2 regions of the Brevibacillus sp. SIMBA_040 genome follow, and region 1 is predicted to be linked to the other one. Evidence: a T-box and tRNA genes for the amino acid it is inferred to sense, from the RefSeq annotation. Region 1 holds a T-box; the other holds one or more tRNA genes.
The links. A T-box is a leader RNA that pairs with one kind of tRNA and senses whether it is charged. The one in region 1 lies ahead of leuS (leucine--tRNA ligase), so its partner is inferred to be a tRNA-Leu.
Positions count from the first base shown of each region.

Region 1 (4,424 bases):
ATCATCTTGCGCCTATTTTCCAAGTAGGAAAAGGCGGAGTAAATGAAAATATGATTACACAAATCAAGGAAGCGCTGGAAGTGCGCGAGTTGATCAAGGTATCCATCCTGCAAAACAACAGTGATGGCAAGCACGAAGTAGCAGAGGACCTGGCAGCAGGTGCTGGAGCGGAGCTGGTGCAACTGATTGGACATACAGTTGTATTGTACAAAGAGTCCCGGGAGCACAAGACAATCAAGCTACCATAGGACAGTAGGCAATCACTATGAACGAACAACAACAAAAGCATATTGGTATTATGGGCGGCACGTTCGATCCGATACACTGCGGACATTTGCTCGCTGCTGAACAAGCGCGTGAACAGGCAGGATTGGACGAGGTGTGGTTTATGCCTACCCATGTTCCTCCCCATAAAAAACGGAACAGCCTAACGCTTGCGAAGCATCGCTTGCAAATGGTAGAGCTTGCGGTGGCTGATCATGAATCGTTTTTTGTAACGGATATAGAGCTTAGGCGTGAAGGTCCTTCCTACACCTATGACACGATCGTAGAGCTTGTCTCACAGTACCCAAATTACCGATTCTCCTTTATTATTGGGGGAGACATGGTGCAGATTCTTTCCGAATGGTACCAGTACAAAGAACTGATTCGTATGATACACTTTATTGGTCTGGCTCGGCCGGGAGCTGAGCTGGACAAAGGCAATAACGATGAAGTCGTGACATTTGTCGAGATGCCGGTGTGGGATATTTCTTCTACACTCATCCGGAATAAAGCAGCTGCCGGCAAGAGTATTCGTTATCTCGTGCCAGATGCAGTCGAACGCTATATAAAGGAGAACCGATTCTATGAACAAGTGGAGTAATCGGGAGGCTCTGCTCGAAAAGGTACGGGCGCAAATGCACGACAAGCGTTACCAGCATACGCTCGGAGTAGCTGCGTCGGCAAAGCAGCTTGCAGAGCGATTTGGGGCTGATCCTGAAAAAGCAGAGCTGGCTGGATTCTTGCACGACTACTGCAAATGCTGGCCTGTTGAAAAAATGTCTGAGATTCTGGTTCGCCATGACATGCCAACCGAGCTGTTGGAAGGAGAAAAAGAGCTGTGGCACGCATTTGCCGCAGCTATCGTCATCCAAACGGAGCTTGGCGTCACCGACACAGAGATCTTACAAGCTGTACGCTACCATACGACGGGGCGGGCCGGGATGTCCATGTTAGAAAAAGTGGTTTGTGTGGCAGACTATATAGAACCGAACCGCAACTATCCAGGTGTGGAAGAAATTCGCACAATGGCACAGCATGATCTGGATGCTGCCCTCGCCCATGCTTTGGGAGGGACGATCCGCTTTTTGATAGAAAAGCAGAAGACGGTTTATCCGTTGACGCTGATTGCATACAACGATTTGGTATCCCAAAAAGGGAGAGCAGGAGGGTTTAATGGTTAAAACAGTAGATGATTTGGCACGTTTGGTGGTAAAGGCAGCAGAAGATAAAAAGGCAGAAAACTTCAAGGTACTGGATATCAAAAAACTATCCGTTATTGCGGACTACTTCATGATTTGCCACGGTAACAACGAACGTCAGGTACAAGCGATCGTCAGAGAAATTCGCGATCAGGTGTACAAAAATGGTTTTACGGTACGCGGCATTGAGGGTGCAGATGAAGGGCGCTGGGTTCTCGTTGACCTCGGTGATATCGTGATCCATGTCTTCCACCGTGAAGATCGTGAATTTTATAATTTGGAGCGTCTGTGGAAGGATGCAGAGGAAGTTTCCTTCGCAGAGCAAGGGTAAATACAGATGGCATATGCACATATGGCGGCTGTGTACGACAGGCTGATGGCGGACACTCCCTACGACCAATGGCTGGACTGGGTTGAGCGCATGTGGGCAAAAGGAGAGAAGCCGCAGCACGTCATCGATCTTGGTTGTGGTACGGGCACGATTGCCATCCCGCTTGCCAAGCGTGGATACCGTGTTACGGGAGTCGATTTGTCGGCGGAAATGCTGGCAATCGCATACGACAAGATGAGGCAATCTCAGGTAGATGTTTCCTGGGTGGAGCAGGACATGCGCGAGCTGGAATTGCCTGTGGCAGACGCAGTCATATCGCTATGTGATTCACTCAGCTATTTGACCGAGGAAGCAGATGTCCAGGAGACATTCCAGCGTGTTTTCGCCCATCTTGCGCCCGGGGGCAGCTTTCTGTTTGACGTACACAGTCCTTATAAAATGCTGCATATTTTTGGGGACGAGACCTTCACACACGTGGAGGATGAAGTTTCGTACATTTGGCAATGTTTTTGCGACCCGCTTCGTTTAGAGGTAGAGCATCAGCTGACCTTCTTCCTTTTGCAGCCAAATGGCTTGTACGAGCGAATGGAAGAGGAGCATTGGCAGCGTGCCTACCAACCGATTCAATTGATGCGCTGGCTCACGGAAGCTGGATTCACAGACATTGTGATCACTGCTGATTATTCGGATTTGCCTCCACAGGAATCAAGCGAACGCCTATTTTTTTCAGCACGCAAGCCGAAAGATTTGACATGATTGGTTCTGATTTACTATAATCGTGTTATAACTGCAAATTTCGACGCGTAGAAGAGGAATAGTAAGAAAAGACTTCGTGAATCTAGAGAGTTGACGGCTGGTGCAAGTCAACCCGGAGCATTCTGAACTCACCTCCCAGCACTCCCCCTGAATGTCCTTTGGCTGTGTAAGGGAGAGCGACTCATCCATGATACGGATGTAACAAGTGGGTGAATGTCTGACATTTGCCAATCTGGGTGGTACCGCGGGATAAACACAACCTCTCGTCCCTTTTTCGTTGAACGACAAGGGACGTGGGGTTTTTTTATTTTTTTACACCTTTTACCTATTGAAGATGGGAGTGCTTTACCATGGTTTTTAGTCATCGCAATATCGAAAAGAAGTGGCAGCAATACTGGGAGCAAAACAAAACCTTCAAAACGTCTGAGGACGAAGGCAAGAAGAAATTTTACGCACTTGATATGTTCCCGTATCCATCCGGTGCAGGACTTCACGTAGGTCATCCAGAGGGATACACGGCTACCGATATTTTGTCCCGCATGAAGCGCATGCAAGGCTACAATGTTCTGCACCCAATGGGTTGGGATGCTTTCGGTCTGCCTGCTGAGCAGTACGCACTGGATACAGGGAATGATCCAGCTGAATTTACAGAGCAGAACATCAACAACTTCCGCCGCCAAATTAAGGCTCTGGGCTTTTCTTATGACTGGGACAGAGAGATCAATACGACTGATCCGAGCTACTATAAATGGACGCAATGGATTTTCACCAAGCTGTATGAGCATGGATTGGCTTACGTTGACGAAGTAGCCGTAAACTGGTGCCCTGCTCTGGGAACCGTACTGGCTAACGAAGAAGTCATTGATGGGAAAAGTGAGCGTGGCGGCCATCCAGTTGAACGTCGCCCAATGCGTCAATGGGTACTGAAAATTACTGCTTATGCTGAAAGACTTTTGTCTGACCTGGAAGAACTCGATTGGCCAGAGAGCATCAAAGAAATGCAGCGTAACTGGATCGGTCGTTCAGAAGGGGCAGAGGTGACTTTTGCGATCGACGGACATGACCAATCCTTTACCGTCTTTACAACACGTCCTGATACCTTGTACGGAGCAACTTATGCTGTGCTGGCGCCAGAGCACAAGCTGGTTGACGTAATCACGGTACCAGAACAAAAAGAAGCAGTCGATGCATACCTGGAGCAAGCAAAACGAAAGAGTGATCTGGAGCGCACGGATTTGGCGAAAGAAAAAACCGGGGTATTTACCGGTGCCTATGCAATTAACCCGGTAAACGGCGAGCGTCTGCCAATCTGGATTGCAGATTACGTACTCATCAGCTACGGAACAGGCTCGATCATGGCGGTTCCAGCTCATGACGAACGTGACTATGAGTTTGCCAAAACGTTTGATCTGCCAATCAAGCAGGTAATTGCAGGTGGAGATATCTCCAAGGAAGCGTATGCAGGTGATGGCGAGCACGTCAACTCCGGCATTCTCGATGGATTGAACAAAGAACAAGCGATCAGCAAAATGATCGAATGGCTCGAAGCAGAAGGCAAAGGAAATCGCAAGGTAACGTATCGTCTGCGTGACTGGTTGTTCAGTCGTCAGCGCTACTGGGGTGAGCCGATTCCGATCCTGCATCTGGAGGATGGCACGATGAAGGTCGTTCCAGAATCCGAGCTACCGATCATTTTGCCAAAAACAAAAGAAATCAAGCCGTCCGGTACAGGGGAGTCACCACTCGCCAATATCACCGACTGGATTAACACGGTAGATACGGAAACAGGCCTCAAAGCACGCCGTGAAACGAACACCATGCCACAATGGGCGGGTAGCTGCTGGTACTTCCTGCGCTTTATCGATCCACACAAT
Region 1 is NZ_JAWRXI010000016.1:43,058-47,481, forward strand. It holds gene yhbY (ribosome assembly RNA-binding protein YhbY) at 1-248, shown strand, start outside; gene SB752_RS23525 (nicotinate-nucleotide adenylyltransferase) at 266-865, shown strand; gene yqeK (bis(5'-nucleosyl)-tetraphosphatase (symmetrical) YqeK) at 849-1,445, shown strand; gene rsfS (ribosome silencing factor) at 1,438-1,794, shown strand; gene SB752_RS23540 (class I SAM-dependent DNA methyltransferase) at 1,801-2,550, shown strand; T-box leader at 2,590-2,824, shown strand; gene leuS (leucine--tRNA ligase) at 2,901-4,424, shown strand, end outside.

Region 2 (4,424 bases), on a different contig from region 1:
AAGCGTATCGTCTCTCTCAGCCTGTTCGTCACACTTTTGACCATGGTAGCCGGATGCTGGGATCAGGTTCAAATTGAGGAACGAGGATTTGTCGTCGGTGTAACGATTGATGTTCCACGGTCCAGCGAAGCGGAAAAAAAAGCGAATCAAGAGGCTCCTGATAAACCCAAAGGCAAACAGCGTTTTCTGATGACGCATCAAATTGTCATTCCCGGAGGTCTGATCTCAGGCTCGCAAGGAATCAGCGGCGGGCAAAATACGACAGATGAAGCCTTCCTCAATCTCGTCTCTGAGGGTGATTCCTTATTTGAAGTATCACGCGAGCTGTCTACCCGCATCAGTCGAAACCCCTTTTATCAGCACTTGAAAATCCTTGTCGTTTCAGAGGAAATCGCCCGCCAGGCATCAACGTTTACCGATGCAGTGGATATTCTTTTGCGAGACCCGGACTCGAGACGCAGCAGCAAGGTTTTCATTTCCAAAGGAGACGCCAGAAAGGTCATTGAGGTACGGCCCAAAACAGAAAAAATTCCTTCCCTTTATATCAATTCAGTAGGCGAAAACATCAACAAAAATTCGCGAATGCTACCCGAGGTTACAATTGGAGATGTGCATCAATATTTGTTGAATCAGTATAGCTTTGCCCTACCCCGTATCATTGCGGAAAAAGAAGAGGTGAAGGTCGCAGGCTCAGCCATTTTTTCCACAAAAAATAAATTAATCGGCTTTTTGGGCGAAGAAGAAACAGAAGGTCTCAATTTTCTTACGGGCCACGTTCAAGGCGGATTGCTGAAAGCACAGTACAAGGATGACCTGATCGTTTTAAATGTCCATGGAGCCAAGAAAAGTGTAGAAGCAGACACTCGGGACAAAAAACACATCAAGTTTACGATCAAGATTCAATGCGAAGGCACAATTTTTGAATCCTACGCCAAAATCGATTTATTGAATGCAGCCATCATGCAACAGCTGCAAGCGGCCTTTGCCAAAGAAATTGAGCGCTTGTGCCGTGACACCATCCGAAAAGTACACCATGATCTGAAAGCGGACGTTATTGGCCTTGGCAGCCATCTCAAGCAGACTCATTATTCCCTCTGGAAACAAATAAACGATGACTGGGAGCAGGGCCAAAAGCTTTTTGAAAAAAGCGAAATAAACGTAGAAGCGAATGTCTACATCCGCAACATTGGTGGAATCAACAAGTAAGAAAAAATAGGCGGTGCATAGGATGACCAGAATCTTCGGGGCTCTCCCTCCCTTTTTTACATTAGCAGGTGTCATTCTCTCGTTCTTGATCCCGTTTGTCGCTTACAAGATTACAAGCACGATAAAAAAGTACGGAAATCCCCCTTGGAAAAACGGGAACAACAGCGGGTAAGGAAAAAGGGCAGCCGAAATGTATCGGACATGCCCTTTTGTTTATTGAATTTCATTACGCTTGCTCAGCCAGCAAATCAGCAAATGCTTTGGCGTAAGAAGGCAGATCTGGTGGACGGCGCGAACCGACGATGTGTCCGTCTACTACCACCTCTTCATCCACCCAAGTAGCCCCTGCGTTTTCGATATCATCCTTAATCCCAGGCGTGGAGGTCGTTGTCACACCCCGAAGTATTTTCGCAGAAGCGAGTACCCAGCCAGCGTGGCAAATATGGCCGATAGGCTTTTTCGCCTCATGCATAGCGGCTACGAATGACAGCACCTCTGGATATCGGCGCAGTTTATCTGGCGCCCACCCACCTGGCACCAGCACACCAGCATAGTCAGCTGGATCAATTTCTGCCATGCCTTTATCCGTTTCACATGGAACACCGTATTTGCCTATGTACACATGATTTGCTTTTGGTCCAACGAGATGAACGACGGCTCCTTCTTCACGAAGTCGCAGAACCGGGTACCACAGCTCCAAATCCTCAAACTCACTTTCCACAAAACAAACGACTTGTTTCCCTGCAAGTCTCACCGTATCCGCCTCCTTTTGTCTCTATTATTGTAGCTTGTTCTGGAATGAAAAAAAGTGAGAAACAGGTCTAACTCACTGTTTCCCACCTTATTAGAAAACTTGGCTATGCCAAGCCTTTTGGCGTAGCCTTAGTTGCACTTATACTATCATCCTTACATCTTTATACTTTCCGATAGTATAACAAAAAATATGTATGGTGCTGATGGTGCCGGTAGAGGGACTTGAACCCCCACGGTTTCCCTCACGATTTTGAGTCGCGCGCGTCTGCCAATTCCGCCATACCGGCATATAGTAGGAGGTCCTAAAACCCATGTTGATCCAACCGCGTCATTCGACATTTTTCGCTATTTGCATCAACAATTAAATACTATATAGGTCATTTTGGGGAAAAGCAATACCGGATTTTTTTACCAGCTACAAAAGCCCTATACACCAGGCTTTATCCATTTCATTTTTCAAATGTTATCGGAAACTGCTTCACTCCGTAAACAAATGGGCTCGGAATCGGTGTAAGCTCTGTTCCGGACACAAACCGTATATGCTGCAATCTCTCTACGATAGCTTGGATCGCGATTTGGCCTTCTAGACGGGCGAGTGGCGCTCCCAGGCAAAAGTGAATACCGAAGCCGAACGCGAGATGCGCATTAGGCTTTCGATCCACGATAAAGGTATCAGGATCTTGGAATTTTGCCCTGTCACGATTGGCCGCTGCCACCCAGGATATCACTTGGTCATCCGCTTTAATTTGCGCATCCCCAATCTGCACATCCTTGGTTGCTACTCGACCGATCGCTTGAACCGGCGGATAAAATCGCAGGACCTCCTCGATGAAACCGGGAATGAGCGTTGGCTGCTCGCGAAGTGTCTGCTGTAATTTTTCATCCTCAGTCAGGCGGCGTACGGCATTTGTAATCAGATTGGTCGTCGTCTCGTTCCCCGCTGCTAGTAGAAGGATAGAGAAAATGATGATTTCTTTATCGTCGAGCTTTTCTCCGTCAATCTCTGCTGACAGGAGTAGGGAAATCAGGTCATCCTTTGGCTCCTGACGCCGCAGCTTCATGATTTCCGCAAAGTATACATCCAGCTCTTCGCGCGCCTGTGTTCTTTCCGCCATCACTTGAACGAATAGCTCTTCTGTATTTTTGGCTGGCCCCTTTACTAAAATATCCGACCAGTCTTTAAATAGCTTCCGATCCTTCGCCGGTACACCTAACAGCTCCGCGATGACGATGACAGGCAGCGGAACGGCGAGGTCGTGCACCATGTCCATTTTTTCCTCGTTTTGTACCGCATCCAATAGCTCATCCGTAATCGATTGGATGCGTGGAGCCAGATCGGCAATCACCTTTGGTGTAAAGGCTTTACTGACCAATGCCCTCATTTGTGTGTGCCTTGGTGGGTCCATCATGAGGATCGACTCATTTTCCTCCCCACCTCTTCTCGATGAAAAGGTAGCCGGGTCCTTCAAAATGCGATGAACATCCTCATAGCGAAAGACATCCCAGCAATTTCGATTTTCATCATAGCGAACAGGGGTTGTCTCCCGCAGTTGCTCAAAAATCGGAAAGGGGTTGAGCTTCTTCTCGATCGTATTTAAATCTTCCATCGGTATGATATTTGCGTACCGCTTCTTATTCGTTGTTTGCATATTTCATTTCTCCCATACTTGTCTTCTTGGTACATTCCTCCTCTATCGTCCCCATCCCATTCAATTTCATTCCTTACACGTGGGCCACTACCACTACCAATTCCATACCTCGATCCTGCCCAAACGGAATTCATGAAACTCCGGATCTTGCCCGAGCTTCTCTAGCTCACGCACAGGACCGGTGACAAGCGCTCCATAGACTGTGATGCCATGCTCTTTCAGATAAGCAAGGCGTGGCTCATCGTAGCTTTCGAATCTACTTTTCCCATTTGCCAGCACATACTCCAGGTCGGGAATCAACTGCTTTTCCGCACTCTCCACCGATTCTGTTAAATCAAAAGTCGTCTGTGACAGTCGCGATTTCTCGTCATAGAGCACTTCAGGTCTAAGCACCAGGAAAGGAACATAGGTCTCATCACCGCGAGAATGGGAGGGCTCAAACGTCTTTAGCTCTCCTGCGTACACAGGCATTTGTAAAATGGAGACGTCGTACTTGGAAAGCAACTTGCGCATTTGCTCCGGCGATTGCGGATCGATGGAGGACAGGGCCATTTCCGCCACATAACCGTCGGAGATGTGCTTGAGCTGATCCCATATATAGTCCTGTTCTTTTCGTTCTTTGATCGGGCTGTCGCCAGTCAGTGAACGCGGCAACGCAAATTGAAATGTCCCATCTCGATCATCCAATTCTTTTTTCTGATAGTTGATCTGATAGCTTATTTCTCCCCAGAAAGGCTTTTTCACGGTTACCGCCCCGACAACGAGCTCCCATTTGCCAATCTGTTTGTATAATGGCATCGTCGTCTCCTGTGTCAG
Region 2 is NZ_JAWRXI010000007.1:61,756-66,179, reverse strand. It holds gene SB752_RS13325 (Ger(x)C family spore germination protein) at 1-1,206, shown strand, start outside; gene SB752_RS13330 (GerAB/ArcD/ProY family transporter) at 1-2, shown strand, start outside; gene SB752_RS13320 (hypothetical protein) at 1,229-1,378, shown strand; gene SB752_RS13315 (type 1 glutamine amidotransferase domain-containing protein) at 1,433-1,960, opposite strand; tRNA gene SB752_RS13310 (tRNA-Leu) at 2,164-2,246, opposite strand; gene SB752_RS13305 (cytochrome P450) at 2,409-3,608, opposite strand; gene SB752_RS13300 (anti sigma factor C-terminal domain-containing protein) at 3,702-4,424, opposite strand, start outside.
Region 2: it has a tRNA-Leu gene. The T-box ahead of leuS (leucine--tRNA ligase) is inferred to sense a tRNA for this amino acid. The anticodon was not compared.